3 regions of the Marinomonas sp. FW-1 genome follow, and region 2 is predicted to be linked to each of the others. Evidence: predicted binding sites of a transcription regulator. Region 2 holds the regulator's gene; each other region holds the start of a gene.
What was found. Region 2 encodes PhoB, which activates phosphate uptake and scavenging genes when phosphate is short. Its sites were predicted from a motif close to TGTCATANNNNTGTCANA; they were not measured.
Positions count from the first base shown of each region.

Region 1: the regulator PhoB is predicted to act here: its motif matches at 1,890-1,907, upstream of C1X04_RS12060 (glycoside hydrolase).
Region 3: the regulator PhoB is predicted to act here: its motif matches at 2,070-2,087, upstream of C1X04_RS05165 (inorganic phosphate transporter).

Region 1 covers NZ_CP025987.1:2,587,718-2,590,934, reverse strand. The annotation lists gene C1X04_RS12065 (4'-phosphopantetheinyl transferase) at 1-363, shown strand, start outside; gene C1X04_RS12060 (glycoside hydrolase) at 368-1,843, opposite strand; gene C1X04_RS12055 (lipocalin family protein) at 1,950-2,474, shown strand; gene C1X04_RS12050 (hypothetical protein) at 2,477-3,028, opposite strand.
Region 2 covers NZ_CP025987.1:3,892,563-3,895,779, forward strand. The annotation lists gene C1X04_RS18045 (HDOD domain-containing protein) at 1-26, shown strand, start outside; gene C1X04_RS18050 (chorismate lyase) at 33-608, shown strand; gene ubiA (4-hydroxybenzoate octaprenyltransferase) at 605-1,459, shown strand; gene phoB (phosphate regulon transcriptional regulator PhoB) at 1,544-2,239, shown strand; gene phoR (phosphate regulon sensor histidine kinase PhoR) at 2,236-3,217, shown strand, end outside.
Region 3 covers NZ_CP025987.1:1,104,410-1,107,626, reverse strand. The annotation lists gene C1X04_RS05165 (inorganic phosphate transporter) at 229-1,803, opposite strand; gene C1X04_RS05160 (L-serine ammonia-lyase) at 2,108-3,217, opposite strand, start outside.

The DNA of each region.
Region 1 (3,217 bases), 1.3 Mb from region 2:
AGATCAAAACAAGCGATTCAACACATTGGCATTGATCTAGAGTTGCTTGATGATGCGGATAAGCTTGATGCGGCTAATCTAATAGGTTTAGCGTCTGAGTTTGAAATACTAGAAGCAATGGGCGTGGAGAAAAAACGATCGACCTTATTGTTATTCTCGCTCAAAGAAAGTGTTTACAAAGCCTTATTTCCTCTGGTTGGTGAGTTTTTTGACTTTCTGGACGTCGCTTTGGTTGCCACTGATGATGAGGCGTTCGAATTTCGGGTTAGGCGTCAATTAAGCTTCGTTGTCGGATCCGGTTTTACTTTACATGCTCGCTATAAAATACAGGATGACCATATTATGACTTGGGCCTATTGTTGACAGCTTATACGGTAAAACACCAAAAATTAATGCTGTATGGGCTGACGAGATTGAGCTTAGATAATTTAGGGAAGTCTTTGAGTTTCACTTTGCCATTTCTGAATTTTGGTTTTAGGCCGTTGATGCGTATCTTTTTTGACGTAAGTGAATCTGCGGTAATCTCAAAGCGTTTCTTTTTCGATCCAAAGCCATTGCATTGTAGAATTTTTGGGCTGGCCGACATGTTGATAATGAGCAGGGTGCATTTGCCTGCTTTTTTGGCGCTATGGCAATAAACTTGTACATAAGGGTCATCACTTTGCACATCAAAAACATGTTCTCCCATGAGCTTGCCCCATAGCCAGCTTACCCAATAATCTGGGTTGGGGTTGAGAGTTTGTCGGTTGATAAGTGCGTAGTCGCCGCCAATTAAGCTTTGTCTTATCATGACTTTTTGACCGATTTTCGCGCCCCTGCCAAGTTGGTCAGCCCACCAAAAACAAGAAGCAAAGCGATCTGATAATTTTGCTTGTCCGCCACACTGGGCTGAGCCTGTTTCCCCGGTCCATAATTGGGCGTTGGGTTGATGCTGATGGCGAAGTTTCTCTAATTGGCGCGAATATTTTTCATAATCTAAAAGAGAATTTGGCGAAAGAAGGTTGCTGATTGAGGCCGCTCGGGTTTTGACAGGAGAGCGGCTGCTTTGAAATGGGTAATAGTGCCAATCTACAATGTCGAGAGATTCTTCTAGGGACTCTAGAAACGAAGCGGATAGGTTGCTAAATGGCTTTATGGCTTCACCAATTCGGGGCCAGAAAGCACTGCCTGGGCCAGCAATTTTGCTATTGGGGCTATATTGTCGAACACAACGAATAAAGACATCATAATCTTTGGCGAGACTTTTCGCGCTTGGTTGGGATGTGAGGCCATGAAATGCCCAATAAGCATTTAGCTCATTACCCAGCTCACAAATGTCGATGTTTTGCCCGTGAGCTTGGCTGTATTCCAAAAGTGATTTGACTTCGTAGGCTTGCCAGTTGCCTTGTTGACGGCGATCGAATAGGCCATATTTCATGGTAAACATAAGACCCAATTCATTGCGCTGACAAAAGTCATGCAGCTGATGCCACATTTCTTGGGTCACAATAAGCGCCTCAGGGTTGTCTGTTGTAGAGGGGGTTGTGAAGTAATGGATATTGTCGGCTTCCGAACCACCAACGCGCACGTACGCTGCCCCTAAAGCCTGTACTAATAAATCGAGTTTTTCTTGCTGTAAATCGAGAGGCTCGACCCGTTGGGTGCCTAATCCTCGTTGTGTCCCTTGGCTACCTTCCCACCAAAAGCCACCAGCAAGTACCGAGATATCAATAGAGAAAGATAAGTACCTAGGTTCTATAGTGGTAATAGGCGTGGTGCTGTTAAGATGAACAACAAGTGATTTGTTTTGACGAATGTTGCGTCTATTTTGATGCAAAGGTCGTAACAGTCTAGAGCTAAACAAGAGTCTTCTTCTCTATTAAAAGGTTTTCTTTAGACTGCAATAAATATATGACATTTATGTGATGCTACTATTTAGAAGCGCATTTTGATTTTTAAAGGACGCGGTTATGAAACTTTCAATTTGGATTATGACTTTTTTATTAGCTGGCTGTACCAGCGCACCTAAAAATATTGATCCTGTGACGCAGTTTCAGTTAGAGCGCTATTTGGGAACTTGGTATGAAATTGTTCGCCAAGATCATGCTTTTGAAGAGGGTTTGTCAGAGGTTACTGCAACGTATTCTATGCGAGAAGATGGCGGAGTAGCGGTTTTGAATCGAGGTTATTCGGCCGAAGATAAAGCATGGCGAGAAGCTGAAGGGCGGGCTTATTTTGTTAACTCTTCCAATGTAGGGCATCTGAAGGTATCGTTTTTTGGGCCTTTTTATGGCGCTTATGTTATTTTCGAACTGGATCAAAAAGACTATCAATATGCCATGATATCCGGTCCTAGCCGTGATTATTTTTGGTTGTTATCTCGCACACCAACTATGCCTGAAGCCGTGAAACGTCGGTTATTAGCAAAAGCAGAAGCGTTAGGTTTCCCCATGGATAAGTTGGTGACAGTGGTACATACCCCAAAGGGGACGTGAGATCAAAACAATGTGCAGGTGACCGATTGCTTAGCCGCCTCACTTGAGCAAACTTTAGCGTAAGCCTCTGGGGTTTGTATCAGGGTATAATGGGCATTTGAGTCTCTACATAGAGCAAGAAATTCCTCATATTGGTGGTTGAAGTTGTCTTTGGTTATTTCATAATCAATGATGGCATCATTGCCGCCCCAATTACTGCCGACATTTTCCGTTTTCGTACTTTGAATTAAATAGGTGATCTCATTATATCTAAGGCGAACTTGATGACAAAAAGCGCTATTAGGTGTGGTTTCGTTGCATTCAGTCATATCAATCTCTAGCAGCTCTTTTTCTGCTTGATAACGATCTAACTGATCCTGTGATCTATTTTTGCCTCTGTGATTTTGCTCCGCTCTAAGAGACAGCGCTTCTAATCTATTTTTAGCTTTATTGAGGCGGTCTTCTTTCACTAAGCATTTTTTTCCAAACTCTACCAAGTCGCTACTGTGCGAAAGGCCACTCACCATAGCTAAGCTAAGTGTTAAAAGGCTAGACTTTATGATTGGGATCGTCATTAGGGTAGTAACCTGCTTTTTATCTTGAATTCATGTGACTCTAGTATAAGCCTAGGTTTGTTTTGTGTCCTTACCTTGATCAAGCAGCGATGCTGTATAGAATTAAGGTTTAGTATAAATCTTAATGTCTAATGATATGCTAGAGCGATAAGAAGAGGCAAAAGCTCAATACTGAAGATATCGCCCTAT
Region 2 (3,217 bases):
CCTTAATCAACAAAATGAACGCTTAATCTCATATGACGAAGATGCCTCAGGCGGTAATGAACCCATCTGCCGCACAACAGTTTGACTATCGCTGGTCTCCAGTACATCAAATTAATAAAATGAAAGTGCCGAAAAAGCTTTGGCCTTGGCTGATCACACAAGACTCCCTTACCGCAAAACTACACAGCGTGGGAGCATTAACTGTTGAAGTCCTTGATGACGCTTGGGGAACGCCCACAGTAAGAGAACGAAAGCGCCTAAAACTCAGCCCAAGAGACGCAGCACGTATTCGCACAGTACTGCTCAAGGTTGACGGAATCGCCGTGATTTATGCTCGCTCAGTTATTCCTGCAAAGTCCTTGAAAGGACATTGGCGACAAGTAAAACATCTACAAAACAAGCCATTAGGCGGCTATTTGTTCCAACATAGGCAGCTCAAGCGGAGCGCTATCGAAGTCACTCAATTACCGAAACATATGTTTCCAAACCAGCCCCAATCACTTTGGGCGCGGCGCTCTGTCTTCCACCAATTTGGTCCTGGGATATTGGTTAATGAAGCTTTTTTTGATGAAATACACCAGCTAAAATCACCGTTTGGAATAGTATGAACAAACTTAAAGACTACGCAGAATTAACACGATTCAACCGCCCTATTGGCTCATTTTTACTCATGTGGCCCACTTTATGGGCTTTATGGCTGGCCGCCGACGGCATGCCGCAGTGGCATCTGGTGATTATTTTTGTCTTAGGTGTTTTTAGTATGCGTTCAGCAGGTTGTGTGATTAACGACTACGCTGATAGGAAGGTCGACGGTCATGTTGAACGTACGAAAAACCGCCCGTTACCGTCGGGGCGAGTGTCTGAAAAAGAAGCACTTCTCCTCTTCTGTGCTTTGTCTATTTTGAGTTTTATCTTGGTTCTCTTTACTGACCTAAGAACGATTCTATTGTCGTTTGCAGGTTTAGGTCTGGCTGCTCTGTACCCGTTTATGAAACGCTACACACATCTGCCACAGTTATTTCTTGGCTTAGCCTTTTCATGGGCCATTCCCATGGCCTACAGCGCTCAGGGAGGTGATTTAACCGATCCCGAGCTATGGATGCTGTTTGTCGCAAACTGCTTTTGGACAATCGCTTACGACACCTATTATGCAATGACAGACCGTCCGGATGACCTAAAAGTGGGTATTAAATCTACTGCGATTTTGTTTGGTCGCCATGATTTATTCGTCATTGTTTGCCTACAAGGACTAACCTTGTCTTTATTGACTTGGATTGGCCTACTCGCTGGGCTACATTGGTTATACTTTGTGTCCCTTGTTGTCTGTGTTGGATTGTTCTATCAACAATTTAAACAAGCAAAAGAGCGCGATAGGCAAGCTTGCTTTCGTTCTTTCTTAGACAATAACCGCATTGGATACTGCGTCTTTATTGGCCTAGTACTAAGCTATTTAATGTAATATGTGGCAAAGTTGTGACAATGTAACCGAATTGTCACAATTGATCGCTTTAATAAAACCGTTCCTGAGATGAGGATGAATCCTGTGACCGGTAAAAAAGTATTAATTATTGATGATGAATCTTCCATACGCGAAATGATAGCCATCGCCCTTGAAATGGCGGGCTACGAGTATTTGGAAGCCGAAAATATCCAGCAAGCCCATGAGATCATTGTGGATCATCGACCAGACCTAGTGCTTGTCGATTGGATGATGCCTGGCGGCAGCGGTATCGAATTAACACGCCGCTTGAAAAAAGATACAACCACGGCTGAAATTCCCGTCATTATTCTGACGGCGAAAGGCGAAGAAGATAATAAAATACAAGGCTTAGAAGTCGGTGCCGATGATTATATTACCAAGCCTTTTTCACCAAGAGAGCTGGTCGCACGTCTAAAAGCCGTATTGCGTCGCGCAACACCACAGGGTGTTGATGAACCGATCGAAATCGAAGGTCTAACGCTTGACCCAATCAGCCAACGTGTCACCATTGGTAGTCGCCCTTTGGAAATGGGGCCAACAGAATACCGTTTGCTCAAATTCTTAATGACTCACCAAGAGCGCGCTTATTCTAGAGCACAATTATTAGATCAGGTATGGGGTGGTAACGTGTACGTTGAAGAGCGTACGGTAGACGTCCATATCCGTCGCTTACGCAAAGCCATTGGTAGTACCCATGATTTCTTGATACAAACTGTACGAGGAACAGGCTACCGCTTTTCAGCAAAAAGGTCCGTATGAAAACCATTTGGCGAAACACTATTCTTAGTTGGCTAGCAGGGTTAGCAGCCTGCGTTGTCATCGGTCTCATTATTGGGCAATTGTTAGGTGTTTTGCTGCTGTATGTTTTGGCGTCTTTGTATTGGCAGCTGTATCAGCTTTATCAATTCCATAATTGGTTACGGTATTCAGGGCGTGCAGCGCCCCCAGAAGCCAGTGGCATTTGGGGGGATGTGTTTGATGCAGTCTATCGTCTGCAGAAAAAACAACGTAAATCTAAACGTCGCATGCGCCAAGCATTAACACGCATTGAAAGCTCGACCACGGCCTTAAAAGAAGGCGTGATCATGGCAGACAATCAAGGCAATTTAGAATGGTGGAACAATTCTGCGGGGCATTTCCTTGGCTTAATTCGTCACACAGACCGTGGCCAAGTCATTACCAACATTGTCCGCAACCCAGATTTCTTCCGTTATTTTAGTCAAAAGCGTTTCGGAGAGCCTTTAATCATCAAATCTCCCGCCAAAGACGGTGTGTATTTAGAAATTCAAACCACTTTGTATGACAAAAATGATCACTTAATTTTTGTTCGCGATGTCACGCGTTTGCACTTACTAGAACAGATGCGTAAAGACTTTGTCGCCAACGCGTCCCATGAATTAAAAACGCCACTGACCGTAATTAAAGGGTATTTAGAAACCCTCGATATGTTTCGTGATAGCTTGCCAGTGAGTATGCAGAAAGGCATCGTCAATATGTCTGAGCAGTCAGAACGTATGGAACAGCTTATCGAAGATCTGTTGTTGCTTTCACGCTTAGAAAGCAACGACAAGCGTGAAGAAAATCAATGGCACAAAGTATCCAGCATCATAAGCTCTATCACCAGTGCTATGGGACCTATCCTCAAAGACTCGCATTCACTGTCTGTGCACATCCCTGAAGAAGCCCATTTATATGGTTCCTATAAAGAGCTGTACAGCGCATTTTCGAATCTTGTCG
Region 3 (3,217 bases), 1.2 Mb from region 2:
CTTAACTTAACCAACGTGTCTCACTATCAAAACACGCATCACTTAACAGCAATATCGTATCACCGAGCAGCACAATACTTTGGAAGGCATTTTAAGTATAGACTGAAGTGGATTGAAGGTTAGTCTAAATTTAAACAAGCAATACTAGTTTATATAACACCCTTTCCCTCTTGAAAACAAAAAAAGACCAGAAATACTGATCTTTTGTTGTTTATAGAGAGGGCTTTTCTATCGAGAAACGGAAAAACCAAGCAACATATAAAAGATAGCTGCCGACAATATTGCAGAGGCAGGTACTGTAATTACCCAAGCCGCAGCAATACGCAACAGAGCAGAACGTTTAACTAACTCTTTCTTAGTCGCTTTCTTAAGGCCTTTACGTTCAGCGGAAGAAATTGGCGAAGCGGCTTGTGCAGCTTTCAATTCTTTCAAGATCGCGCGCTTTTCAGCAACATCAGCCTGCGTGAATCGTCTTACGAACTCTTGTGTTTGCTGGCCATTGTGACCTGCAGATTCAGAGTGAGAGATAATTGACGCCAGTTTTTTCTCATAAGACTGCTTCAAATACTCACGCAAGAAGCCCACACCAAAGATACCACCCACAGCAATATGCGTAGAACTAACAGGTAAGCCTAGTTGCGAAGCAATAATAACGGTAATCGCTGCAGCCATTGCCACACAGAAAGCACGGGTCTTATCCAATTCCGTAATTTCAGAACCAACAGTTTTAATCAGCTTAGGACCAAATAGTGCCAAACCAACGGCAATACCGATACCACCTACCATCATAATCCATAGCGGAATAGTGGCTTTTCCAGATACAGCGCCAGTCAATAAAGCATCGTTAATCGCTGCTAATGGTCCAATTGCGTTTGCGACATCGTTTGCACCATGGGCAAAGCTCAACAGTGCAGCAGACACAATAAGAGGCAAAGTAAATAAGCTATTCACAGCGTCCTTATCATTTTTCAATGCCGCCGCAGCTTTGTCTACCATTGGGCGAATAAAGAAATAAACGGTTAATGCAATAGCAAAAGCAATCAAGGCTGCGGTGATGAAATCCAATTCCCACAGCTTTTTCAAACCTTTCAAGATAAGGTAAGTAGAAAACGCCCATACCATCATGCCAACAAGTAGAGGCACAACTTTTTTGGCTGCATCAATCATGTCATTTTTGTAGGTAATAGAACGCTTTATATAGAACAAGAACAACGCCGCGATGACACCACCCATAACAGGTGAAATAACCCAGCTAGCAACAATAGCAATTAATTTGTCCCAATTAGCGATATCCAAACCACCAGCGGCAACACCAGCGCCAAGTACACCACCAACAATAGAGTGAGTTGTTGAAACGGGTGCGCCTAAGTAGGTGGCTAAGTTTAACCAAATAGCACCCGCTAATAGTGCTGCCATCATCACCCAGATAAAGGTTTCAGCATCACCAATAGAGTTAGGGTTAATAATGCCATTTTTAATCGTACCAACGACATTACCACCAGCAATTAACGCCCCAGCAGCTTCAAATATAGCGGCAATTAATATTGCACCTGTCATCGACAAAGCTTTAGAGCCAACGGCAGGACCAACGTTATTGGCAACGTCGTTTGCGCCGATGTTAACGGCCATGTAAGCACCAATGGCAGCAGCAATAGCCAAAATAGATAAGTTAGAAATCCCTACGCCATTCGCTGAGGCATAAAATCCAGATAGCATCACAAATGCTAACGCAATTAGTACACGGATGTACTCATGACCACTCAGTAAAGTGGATTCTTCTTTCGGGTTATTTGTAAGATCCATAAGGGCTCTTCTTTCTATCATTAATCTTTGCCAAACCACTACTGACCCAAGGCTAGCCTGAGTAGGTAATGACATGCTCATCCCAGCATTTAAATTTCATCTGGCTCTCAAGTCATCCCATTACATTTTGGTGAAATGTAAATTTCGCGTCATTCTACACTGGGAGTCTACAGATAAAAACCCCTAAACTTTTTCAGTACAATAGTACGCGCTGAGATAAAAAAAAGTGCCTATCAAAGGCACTTATTGCAAAGATACTACAGAAATGTGACCGATTTATTACAGGCTATATTTTATAAAAAAATTAGCACTCAATCACATTCACAGCTAGACCACCACGCGATGTTTCTTTGTATTTGTCATTCATGTCTCTGCCTGTATCTCGCATCGTACGAATAACCTTATCAAGAGATACGTAATGAGTGCCATCTCCACGAAGCGCCATACTTGCCGAGTTGATGGCCTTTATCGAGCCCATGGCATTCCGCTCTATACATGGTACTTGCACCAACCCACCAATAGGGTCGCATGTTAATCCCAAATTGTGCTCCATACCGATTTCAGCAGCGTTCTCAATTTGCTCAGGTGAACCACCCGTTGCCGCCGCAAGTCCTGCTGCTGCCATAGCACAAGCAGAGCCAACCTCTCCCTGACAGCCGACTTCAGCACCTGAAATAGACGCATTTTCTTTGAACAGTAAACCGATTGCCGCTGCGGTCAAAAAGAAATCTATAACCCCCTCTTCACAAGAACGTGGGCAAAACTCCCAGTAATAATGCAACACCGCAGGGATTATACCCGCAGCACCATTTGTTGGAGCGGTAACAACACGCCCACCACCCGCATTTTCTTCGTTCACTGCCAGGGCATAAAGGTTAACCCAATCCATTGCCCCTAAAGAAGGAGTAATCATATCCATACGAGTTTTGCTGGTTAAATCTCGATAAAGGCTCGCGGCTCTTCGTTTAACTTTCAAGCCACCAGGCAAAATCCCCTCATGACGAATGCCTTCTTGAACACAGGACTTCATCACAGACCAGATAGAAAGAATGCCCTGTTTTATTTCCTCTTCCGTTCTCCAGTACTTCTCATTCTCCATCATAATCTGAGCGATAGTTTTGTCATTATCTCGACAAAGCTTAATAAGCTCCTCAGCACTATGAAATTCATAAGGAAGCCTTGTTGTGTCTTCAACTAATTCTACATTTCCATGCTCGTCTTCTTGGACAATGAAACCACCGCCAACAGAGTAAAAAGTCGCTTGATGAAGCGTATTGCCTTGTACATCAAATGCAACCAGCACCATGCCATTCGCATGAAAATCGAGGCGATCAATTCGATGATAAATAAGATCCGTCGAAACATTAATCGAGATAGGGTACTGTGCTAATAGATTCAGCTTTGAAGATGCTTC